DNA from 2 places in the Paenibacillus lutimineralis genome. Region 1 is predicted to be linked to the other one. Evidence: riboswitches for the same ligand, from Rfam matches in the RefSeq annotation. Region 1 holds a riboswitch; the other holds the start of a gene.
The links. Region 1 has a riboswitch for cyclic di-AMP ahead of EI981_RS00145 (resuscitation-promoting factor). Riboswitches for the same ligand answer to the same signal wherever they lie in the genome.
Positions count from the first base shown of each region.

Region 2: it holds a riboswitch for cyclic di-AMP, as region 1 does, so the genes downstream of both, EI981_RS16130 (hypothetical protein) here and EI981_RS00145 (resuscitation-promoting factor) in region 1, are expected to answer to the same signal.

Region 1 covers NZ_CP034346.1:30,269-35,980, forward strand. The annotation lists gene EI981_RS00140 (TatD family hydrolase) at 1-500, shown strand, start outside; cyclic di-AMP (ydaO/yuaA leader) riboswitch at 716-929, shown strand; gene EI981_RS00145 (resuscitation-promoting factor) at 1,189-2,325, shown strand; gene rnmV (ribonuclease M5) at 2,537-3,088, shown strand; gene rsmA (16S rRNA (adenine(1518)-N(6)/adenine(1519)-N(6))-dimethyltransferase RsmA) at 3,088-3,978, shown strand; gene yabG (sporulation peptidase YabG) at 4,031-4,927, shown strand; gene veg (biofilm formation stimulator Veg) at 5,062-5,337, shown strand; gene EI981_RS00170 (small, acid-soluble spore protein, alpha/beta type) at 5,537-5,712, shown strand, end outside.
Region 2 covers NZ_CP034346.1:3,659,670-3,665,381, forward strand. The annotation lists gene kdpA (potassium-transporting ATPase subunit KdpA) at 1-803, opposite strand, end outside; gene EI981_RS16130 (hypothetical protein) at 854-1,261, opposite strand; cyclic di-AMP (ydaO/yuaA leader) riboswitch at 1,378-1,575, opposite strand; cyclic di-AMP (ydaO/yuaA leader) riboswitch at 1,680-1,919, opposite strand; gene EI981_RS16135 (MerR family transcriptional regulator) at 2,206-3,021, shown strand; gene EI981_RS16140 (MFS transporter) at 3,054-4,256, shown strand; gene EI981_RS16145 (metal-dependent hydrolase) at 4,347-5,045, shown strand; gene EI981_RS16150 (MFS transporter) at 5,374-5,712, opposite strand, start outside.

The DNA.
Region 1 (5,712 bases):
TTGGCGAGATCGGGCTGGATTATTATTGGGATACGTCACCAAAAGACGTACAGCATAAGGTTCTACGCAATCAGATCGGACTTGCCCGGAGTCTGGGAATGCCGATTTCGATTCATAATCGCGATGCACATGAGGATATTGTGCGAATTTTGCAGGAAGAAAAGGCAAGTGAAATTGGCGGTGTCATGCATTCCTTCTCAGGTAGCTGGGAAATTGCCAAAATGTGTCTAAATATGGGATTTCATTTGTCATTTGGCGGGCCGATTACGTTTAAAAATGCCAAGCAACCAAAAGAGGTCATCGCGAAGGTTCCAATGGACCGATTATTGATCGAGACGGACTCCCCATATTTGACTCCACACCCATATCGTGGGAAGAGAAATGAGTCGGGACACGTCCGTCTAGTCGCCGAGGCGGCAGCGGAATTAAAAGGGATTTCTTTGGAAGAATTATCCAACATAACAACCAAGAATGCAATGGAACGATTTGGCATTCGCTGAAATATTGAGAAAAAGTGATGAAAAAATGAGTAAACGAGAAAGATTAATGCATTTTAACAATTAAAACTCTGTTTATTACATTTTTTTAACCAATTATTAAAATAAACGTTGTTGATTCGTCCTTTACAACATGCATCGAAACAAGATAGAATTTCTTCAGTAATCGATTTGGCGATCTCACAAACCATATTTTGCCAAATGTTACCGAAGTTCCATAACCAGTCTCGCTGAATCTCCGAGTATGGAGAACGGGGGAACCGACCACGGCAATTCATGAGATTATGAATGATTATGCCGTGAAGGATTTCTTTGTAAGGGTCTATGGGGTGAATTCGAGGTCATTGCGCCATGAGCGAATGAACTGAGAAAGGGCGACTCTCTACGTCCTAACCCGACAGCTAACCTCGTAGGCGTATCCAGAGAGGCAACAACTCGTGCATCTATACATCATTGATTATTCAGGAAGCCACGAACAGAGTTCCTCTAACTCTTTCTTTAGGCTTCTTTTGTTTTGAATAAACTTAGTAGGGTCATCATACTGTTGTTTACAGGGGGTGGCCAATGCCGAGAGGACTGGGACAGGAATGCGAAGTGCGCTTTATGGCATTTCGTAAAATCGATCTGTAGTCACGTCAATTTCATGATATGTCGATCTAGACGGCGGGACTATGTAAGGAGGACGGAAGATATGGGATTTTTCCGTAACCAGGATACCCATGAATCACGCTCATCCAGCATGTCTTACGCAATGCGGTGGAAGCAAGAACATCTGCGTCAGGTTTTGCTTGTTGGAGTTCTGGCCATTGCAGTAATCACCATCATCCTGATTTGGTTCTACACACAGAACAGTAAAAAAATATATTTGGTTGTCGATGGAAAGACAGAGTCAATCACCACCAGACATTCCTTGGTCAACAAAGTGCTGGATGAACAATCCATCATATTGCAGCCGGGCGATGAAGTGTCCAAATCGTTGTCGAGCGCAATAGAAGATGGGGACCGGATTGAGATTGTTCGGGCCGTTCCCGTCAGCATCAGCGTGGATGGCACTCATAAGCTGACCTTCACCACGAAGGCCAAAGTAGAGGATGCTATTCAAGAACTAGGCGTAGATGTGAATCAGGAGGATAAAGTTTCTCCAGGCCTGACTCAGGCCATTACAGCGAACATGGTTATTAATATCGTTCGTGTCAAGAAACATAATATTCAACAACAAGAGACCGTACCATTCAATGTCGTCAAGACAAGTGATGATCAGCTGCTGAAGGGTGAAACCAAGGTCGTACAGGAAGGCAGCCAGGGCTTAGTCGTACACAATGTTGAGAAGGTGTATGAGGATGGCAAATTCGTGTCGAAGCGTTGGCTTGGCAAAGAGGTCGTTAAGAAGGCCACTCCTAAAGTCATTGCCGTAGGCACGAAGCCGAAGACTGCTGTGATGTCCGCTAGCATTTCCCGCTCCTCGGATCAGGTGAGCATCAGCGGATTGACTAAGAAGGGCGGAGTCTCGTTCAAATATAAAAAAGTGCTCAAGAATGTAACCTTGACTGCCTACTCTGCAGAAGAGGATGGAATCGGCACGAAGACAGCTACAGGAACCCGGGTTAAAGAGGGAAGAACGATCGCTGTTGATAAGAATGTCGTTCCGTTGGGCTGGTGGGTGTACATTGAGGGCCTCGGATTCCGCAAAGCGGAAGATACCGGCGGCGCTATTAAAGGCAACAAAATGGACGTATATTTCGATTCGCTCAAAACAGCAAATCAATTCGGTCGCAAGAAGGGACGGACAGTTTATGTTATCGGCCCAACCAAGCCGGAGCTCAACTAGTTGGCTGCAGAGTTGATAGGTATACCGAAATAGGATAATTATTAGTGGGGGTTCAAAAAGTAGACTTTTTGAGCAACCTCTATTAGGATGATGAATAAGACAGTGGATAAGAAGAGGAGTATACCCTCTTCTTTTTGCTTTGCTTATTAAAGCGTATAATTTTCAAGGATATATATGAGATACAACCTCTACATGGAAGGGAAGACCGTATATGATCAAAGAGATCATTGTGGTGGAAGGCCGGGACGATACTGTGGCAATTAAGCGGGCAGTAGAGGCCGATACGATTGAAACGGGCGGTTCAGCCATCAATGAGAGAACACTGCGCAAAATAGCGCTTGCCCAAGAGCGACGCGGGGTTATTATATTTACAGATCCGGATCATGCCGGAGAGAGGATTCGTAAGATCGTTGCGCAGCGTGTGCCGGGCTGCAAGCACGCCTTCCTGCGGGAGGCTGATGCGACCAAGCGGGGAGATATCGGTGTCGAGAATGCGTCGCCAGAGGCAATCCGAGAGGCTCTGAGCCGAGTACGCAGCGAGACCGAGGGAATGGACCCTCTAATCGATTGGGAAGACTTAATCGATGCAGGGCTCATTATTCACCCACAGGCGGCTGCAAGAAGGCGTAAGCTTGGTGAGTTGCTCGGGATCGGTTATTGCAATGGCAAACAGTTGTATAAGCGGCTAGTGGTCTTTAAGATCAGCCGGGAGGAGTTCGCGGCTGCACTGGCACAATTGGAGGATGAAGGGGTAATTCATTAATGACGATAAGAGAAGATATAGCAACTCCACGCCGGACGAAGGAGATTATCCAACGTCATGGCTTCTCGTTTAAAAAGAGTCTGGGTCAGAACTTTCTGATCGACCAAAATATTCTTAGCAAAATTGTTGCAGCGGCTGGACTGGACAAGACGAAGGGAGCGCTAGAGATCGGCCCTGGTATCGGGGCGCTTACTGAGAAGCTCGCTGAGGAAGCCTGCAAAGTGACCGCAGTTGAGATCGACCAACGGTTGTTGCCGATCCTTGGAGAGGTGCTGGAGCCGTTCCCTCATGTGCAGGTAGTCCATGGCGACGTTTTGAAGCTTGATCTGAAGGAGTTGTTCGCTCAGCAATTCAGCGATGTGAGCGGCGTCAGCGTAGTGGCTAACCTGCCTTACTATGTCACCACACCAATCCTGATGAAGCTCCTGGAAGAGAAGCTGCCTTTGGAGAACATCGTAGTCATGATTCAGAAGGAGGTAGCTGAGCGAATGGCAGCTTCACCAGGAGGGAAGGAATATGGGAGCTTGAGTATTGCTGTGCAATACTATAGCGAGCCTGAGCTGGTCTGTACAGTGCCTCACAGCGTGTTTATCCCACAGCCGAATGTAGAGTCCGCAGTGATCCGTCTTAAGGTGCGCAAACAGCCTCCGGTTCAAGTTGAGGATGAATCATTCTTCTTTGAGGTGGTACAAGCTTCATTTGCACAGAGACGCAAGACGATCTCGAACAATCTAAAGAGCCGTTTCTTCCCGAAGGAGGGTAGGGAACGTCTGGAGGCTCTGCTGGAAGAGGCCGGCATCGCCCCGTCAAGGCGGGCGGAGACGCTGGATCTACATGAATTTGCCAAGCTAAGCAATGTGCTCGCGCAATTTGGATTGAACGAAGCTTAGCTGTAACCAATCCCTTTATCCGCCCATACGATGGGGGTAGAGGTGATGGATTGTGACGAAATTGGGAGACTTGGTCGTCCGCAAATCCTATGGAGGGGATGTTACCTTCCGAGTGGAGAGAATTGAGCGGAGCGTGGCCATCATAAAAGGAACAGAATTTCGTCTGCTGGCCGATGCGCCGCTGACGGATTTGTTAGAGGTGGACCCTGGTTCACCTGGAGAGAAGACAGAGCGTGCGCGGATTAAGGCGACCGAATCACTGCAGCGGCTGCGTCAGGACCGCCAGCAGTTGGCGGAGAGCAATCAGGTTGCGGTCCAGCAGTGGTCTCCTGCGGCACAGGAGCAGGCTTATTTTGAGGTGCCTGGAAAGGTGCTGCATTTGGATGGGGATGAGAGATACTTACAGAAAAGTCTTGATCTCTACGAGAAGCTTAGGGTGCCTGTGAACGGCTATTTTGTAAATGAGTCTGCAATGCCTAGCGTGTTGTACCGGCTGCTGCCAACCGTGAATCCGGATATTGTCGTACTGACAGGACATGATGGGGTACTGAAGAACCCTCCATCAAGAGACCTGTACAACTTGACCAGTTACAAAAATTCCAAGCATTTTGTAGAGGCTGTGCGTGTAGCGCGCGAATATGAGCGTAACTTCGATACACTGACGATCGTGGCGGGAGCTTGTCAGTCGCATTTTGAGGCCTTGCTGCAGGCAGGAGCCAATTTTGCCAGTTCCCCTGCCCGCGTGTTGATTCATGCCCTGGACCCGGTCTATATTGCGGCTAAGGCGTCATTGACATCGATTCGGGATACGATTCATATTACCGATGTGCTCAATCAGACGATCAGCGGCACACAGGGAGTTGGGGGAATCGAGACGCGGGGCAGCTACCGGATCGGACTGCCTACACTTAAGGATTTATCGAAATTGAACATTGTTCCGACGATGTAAATCGAGCTTTTCAGAAAGTGTCGAAAAAAAATCGTTGACAAGATTTTTTTCATGCTGATATAATTATTTATTTAATTTGACAATTGTGCACCCCTTCATGTATAATGGACAAAGAAGGAAGGTGGTCACAGGCCATGGCTAAAAATGCACTATCAGAAATTAAAAATAGTCTGGAAGCTCACGTTGGTCAGAAAATCATGCTGCGGGCAAACGGTGGTCGCCGAAAGACTGTCGAACGTACAGGAGTATTAGAGGAGACTTATCCTTCAGTCTTTATCGTTAAGCTTGATCAAGATCAACAAAGCTTCAAGCGTGTGTCCTATAGTTATGCCGATATACTGACCGAATCCGTTGAAGTTATGGTGTATAACGATGACAACGGAATGGGGCTTTCGTATATTAAACCGTGAACATCATGATATGACAGTAGGCGATCTTTGCATTTTGCGAAGGTCGCTTTTTTCATGACAACTTTATGACCAAAATGTACATATACCCTAGACGTTATTTTGATCTTGTGATCGTATGAAGTGGTGCCGAATGTAGCATACTACGGATGTTTCTTATTGAATTCGCACTTTATCTTAGGATTAAAAGGGGGAAGTGGCTATGGCACGCAGACGGCGCAGTGTGATGTCGGAGGAGCTGAAGGTGGAGCTCGCCAAAGAGCTTGGATTCTACAATACGGTGCAGCAGCAAGGCTGGGGAGGCATTCGAGCCAAGGATGCAGGAAATATGGTCAAAAGAGCGATAGAAATGGCAGAACGGGCCGCCGCAAAGAATTC
Region 2 (5,712 bases), 2.9 Mb from region 1:
TAAGGTAATGACGCGCTGATCACCCACATTGACCACATCTCAATTGCATTCGTCAACCCGCTTGGGTTCTCGAACGGATGGGATGAATTGGCTCCAAAGAATCCACCACCGTTCGTGCCCAAATGCTTAATGGATTCCAGCGAGGCCACCGGTCCAAGCGAGATTCGCTGTACAGTCCCTTCCAGCGTGTTCACTGCCGTGGTAGGCTGCAAGGTCTGCGGAACCTGGAGCGCGACCAGTAGCAGCGTCACGATCAGAGAAGCAGGCAGAAGAATACGGACAATCGCCTTCACAAAATCCTCAAAGAAATTCCCCAGCAGTTGGCCTCTTCCTGTAATTCCGCGGATAAAAGCGATAGCGGCGCATAACCCCGTAGCGGCTGATGTGAACATCATCATTGTGATTACAGCCATTTGCGAGAAATAGCTAAGCCCTGTCTCCCCGCTATAATGCTGCAGATTCGTGTTGGTCATGAAGCTGATTACCGTATTGAATGCCAGTGTCGGCTCCATGCTGCCGCTTCCTTCGGGATTCCATGGGAACCACTGCTGCAGACTGAGAAGTAGAAAACTGATTGTCATCAATACCACATTCGTTGCCAGCAGACTGATCACATATTTCTTCCAATCCATCCCTTCGCGCCGCCTATAGCCGGCTATGTTGAAAATAAACCGCTCCATTGCTCCGAAGATGCGATCACTTCGATTCGGTACATTTGAGAAAACATGATATATATAAGTTCCAACCGGCTTCACCAGCAACAATATGACGCCAATCACAATGAACATTTGTAAATAATCCATAACACACTCACCCCATCTGGAATCCTACTTAATGATTTTTTAGCTCTAGCTTATTGCTCAAGCTTTGCTGCAAGCAGAAATCCAACCTCTCCGCTTACGGAATGAATGACATAAGAAGCTCCTAACCCTTTGTAAATCATGCGCGGATTTCTATTCGGAGTGATAATGAAAATCTGATCACGCGTCCATCTCCGACAGATTTGCAAATAGCGACAGGTTAATGTCATGCTCATTTCAAAAATATAACAGCGTCCGATCGGAAACGGCGGGACGATCCAGCTCTGCTCGTCATCCGTCTTGATGCGCAGTACATGTCTTACGCCCAGTTTATGAAGGACTTCTTCCTCCTTCTTGTTGTTCACCAGGACCGCAAAATTACGCTTCGCCGCGATCAGCAGCAAAATAAACTTCAGTCCAACCGGATTCGGTGCTGCTACTAGAACAAACTCTTCCTCCACTTGAGAACACCCTCCTCGAATTTGCAGAGGACAACACAAAAGAAGCCGCAGGAAAGATAGTAACCTTCCCCGCGGCTTAATGAGTGGTCTTAGACCCACTACCCGACCTTTGGTGGTTGCCTCTTCCTAGACGCTTACGAGGTTAGCTGACGGATTCGGGCGCGGAAGTCGCCCTACCTTGGAGAATACGTTTATCCTCCAAGCGATTCACCCCATGGAACTAAGGTTTAGAAGCCCGCAGATCGGGCATCACTCAGTACCGTTGGTTCCCCCGCTGCTGTCATATTCACGACAGCATTCAGCGAATTTTAATTGATGTTGCATTGTATTTTAGTTCATTTTTCAAATTAGAGCGCAAAAAACCACAGAGGCAAACGGTCCTCTGTGGCCGAATTCGTTGCGGCTCGCAGTCACCTTTCCTCTCTCATACCCACGCTGACGAAGTTAGCTGACGGATTCGGGCGGTGAGAGTCGCCCTACCTGAGAAGAGTCCATGGTCTCTTCCTCAGGATTCACCCCTGTCCGAATGGCCTGTGTTGGCTCTCACACCAGCCCTGGCCATTCAGACGATGAGCAAGCTGCGTTGATCATCACACAGCAAGCTCTTGTTGGTTCCCCCGTTCTCTGGAACATCCCAGAGATTAAGCGATCGGAATTGCTTAATATTGATTATGGATTGAATCATACCGCTGCAAGGTTTGACTGTAAAGCCAACTTCCCGGCAAAAAAGGCGATTAATTTAAAGGAATACGAAAATATACCGCTTACATTGATGCAACACTCTCTAATTTTCGCTATAGCTCATTTCTACTCTTGATTTTAAATTCTTTTATAAGGCTCCCACAGATTATAGTAACCGACCTCTTGACTCTCCCCTTTACTGGAACGTTATACTCGGTAAGCAAGTGCAAGCCTATTTAAATTACCTGCAGGGATGTGTAGCCATGTTCAAAATCAGTGAATTCTCAAAAATCAGCCAAGTATCCGTCAAGACGCTTCGTTACTACGATCAGTTGAATCTACTCAAGCCGGACTTCACGGACAAACATACGGGTTATCGGTATTATTCAGCGGATCAAATGCTCCAATTGAATCGGATTTTGGCATATAAAGAGCTTGGCTTCTCATTGGATCAAATCCGTCAAATGCTAGACGAGCAAATTCCGATCGAACAAATCAGAGGCATGTTCCGGGTGAAGCAGAATGAGATTCTGTCTATTCTGGACAGAGAACAAGCCCGGCTTGCTCGGATCAAAGATCGGCTCAGCTTCATTGAGAATGAAGGCACAAACTTGACCAGACACGATGTTATTTTAAAAGAAGTCGAGCCTCAGCTCGTGATGTCTTACCGTCAGAGAGCTTCGCTAAGCCAGATTCCCGAACTGTTCAGGCAGCTTGATTCCCAGCTTTCCAGTTCCGCTCCGTCTTCTTTAACGCAGATGGTACTCTGGCACGGCTGTGATGAATGTGATGACGATATTGATATTGAAGTCGCACGCGTGCTCCCGCAGGAACTGACGAGTCGTCCTCCATTTATCGTAAAGCAGCTTCCCCAAGTTCTGCTAATGGCTACGCTTGTACATCATTGCCGCACAACAGCACCTTGCACAGCCAGTACGGAATTGGCTCTATGGATCGAACGTAATGGATACCGGATGATAGAAAATGAGCCTCGGCGAGAGATCTGTCTTCCTCATGACAAATCAATCGACCCGGAAGCCTATATAGCTGAAGTTCAAATTGCCGTCGTTAAAGCTTGAAATCGAAAGAAGCTTATCAGAAAGGGGTTCATATGACAAAGTATCATAAACGTTTGGTTTTGAATTTATTTGTACTTACCTTCGTATTGGGAACGAGTGAATTTGTTATTGTCGGACTGTTGAGCGAAGTAGCTGCGGGGCTCCATATCGGGATTTCAACCGCAGGAAGCTTAGTATCGGTCTTTGCGATCACTTTTGCGATCGGTACGCCAATCCTGACGGCCGTGTTCAGCAGGTTTGCTAAATACCCGCTTATGTTATCCTTGATTACCATCTTTATTGCCGGAAATATAATGACAGCACTTGCCGACTCTTACGAGCTTCTCCTAGTGTCCAGAATGATCACTGCGCTTGTAACCGGGGTGCTGATCGCCCTTGCCATGTCAGTGGCCAGCGAGAGCGTACCGTTGGAGAAGAGAGGATCCGCTGTCGCTATCATTTTTGCCGGATTTACCATCGCAAGCGTCGTTGGGGTGCCCCTTGGCACTTTAATCGGACAACAATACGGCTGGCATATGGTCTTTTGGTTCACCGCTTTATTAGGCGTCATATCATTGATCGCAAGCTCTGCAACGATTCCCAAAGCACTCCAAGGAAATCGTAGTTCATTGCAAAAACAACTCGGTCTATTTGCTAATTCTCGCATTATCATTGCGTTTTTTATTCCGGCTTGCAGCATCGCAGCTACTTATACTGTATACACCTACCTGACCCCGATTTTACAGGATGTAATGGCTGTTCCTACACCATATATTAGTCTGGTATTTTTGCTCTACGGCGTGGTATCCATTTTCAGCACGTTCATCGGCGGTAAGTTGGCGGCAAACAATGGCATCAGTAAGCTGCGGTTCGTATTTCTGGCACAGGCCATCATTCTTGCTTCACTCTATCTGTCTTCCCGTTCGCTCGTGGCAGGTTTAATCAGCATTTCTTTGATAGCTTTGCTGGTATACACGATGAATTCCACCATGCAGCTGTATTTCATCGATCTGGCCGATAGGCACTCACCAACTGCCAGAGATTTGGCTTCGTCGTTAACGCCTGTGTCCGTCAATGTAGGCATCGCCCTCGGTTCGACCCTCGGCGGCTTCGTTACCACAAGCAGTCGATTGATCGATGTGTCTTGGACCGGCGGACTAGTGGCGATTGCCGCAGCCGTTTTGGCCGGGATTAGCTACCGCCTGGATCATAATAGCTCACAGTTATGCAATGATCCAGCAGGTGCAAAATGTTAAAACTACAGCTGATAACCTAAAAAATTTTACTCATGTCTCTCCTTCGTTATAATAGAGTTAGTTCATTATTCTGCCAAAGGAGCGATATTCGTGAAACTAACGTATCTCGGACATTCATGCGTATATTTAGATACTGGCGATTACCGTCTGATCATTGACCCATTCTTGACCGGAAATCCTAAAGCAGCTGCTGTGGCTGAAGATATCGATGTCGATTATATCCTGCTTACCCATGGGCACTCGGACCATATTGGGGATGCTGAGGCGATAGCCAGAAGAACTGGAGCCACCATCGTAGCTATCGTTGAACTGGCTGACTTCTTTGAGCAGAGAGGGCTTAAGGCGACAGGAATGAATCTGGGAGGTTCGTACAACTTCCCGTTTGGCAAGCTGACCTTCACTCCGGCTCTCCACAGTTCTTCCGTTGAAGTGAACGGAACGAATGTCTACCTGGGGGTTGCCGCAGGCATTGTACTTAACATCAACGGTTTCACCGTATATCATTGCGGCGATACCGCATTGTTCAGCGATATGAAGCTAATCGGAAGCAAGCATAAGATCGATCTCGCTTTCATCCCAATCGGCGATTTCTTCACAATGGGACCGGAAGATGCCCTGCTCGCTGCCGAATGGATCGGTGCCAAGCATGTGGTCCCCGTTCACTACGATACATTTGGCATCATCAAGCAGGACGGAACACAATTCGCCCACCAATTGCAAAAGCTTGGCATATCCGGCCATGCCCTGCTGCCAGGCGAAAGCCTCGATAAAACGCAGTTGGAGCGTTAATTGGCCTATCTCGTCTCACTAACCGACCGCTCAAAGCGGGCAAAATAAAAAAGCTGCCTATAAGCAGCTTTTTTATTTCTAACGAAACTACAGACCGTTATTTTCTCGAAAAAAAACCGGTAAATTATATCTAACGAAACAGCATATCGTTATTTGGGCGAAATGCTGCCTAAAAGGGTTGATTTGGGTTCAATAGCGATACCCCGTTTCGTTAAAAATCTCAGCGACCTAAATTGAAGCAAATAACGATACCACGTTTCGTTAGGATTCCCAAAATAGCGGAATCACGCGTTTCGTTAGCGCTCCCTTGGACAGACACAGGTACTTGCTAGTCCAAAAGTTCCTTTCCTTTCGTCTCGGTACCAAGCCATAGAACGGCAATCGCGCCGATCAGAACGGTGACAAAGAACAGCCAGAAGATCGAGCTGATCGGTACTTCTCGGGCTACGAGCCAGCCAACCAGGAACGGAGCGATCACCCCGCCAACTCGGCCGAAGGAAGCAGCGAAGCCAACACCTGTCGACCGAACCTTCGTCGGATACAGCTCCGGCGTATAGGCATACATACCTCCCCACGCCCCCAAGTTAAAGAAGGATAAGCAAATTCCCGAGGCAATCAGCATCCCTTCCGTCGTAGCGCTACCGAACCAGGCTGCGCTTGCAGCAGT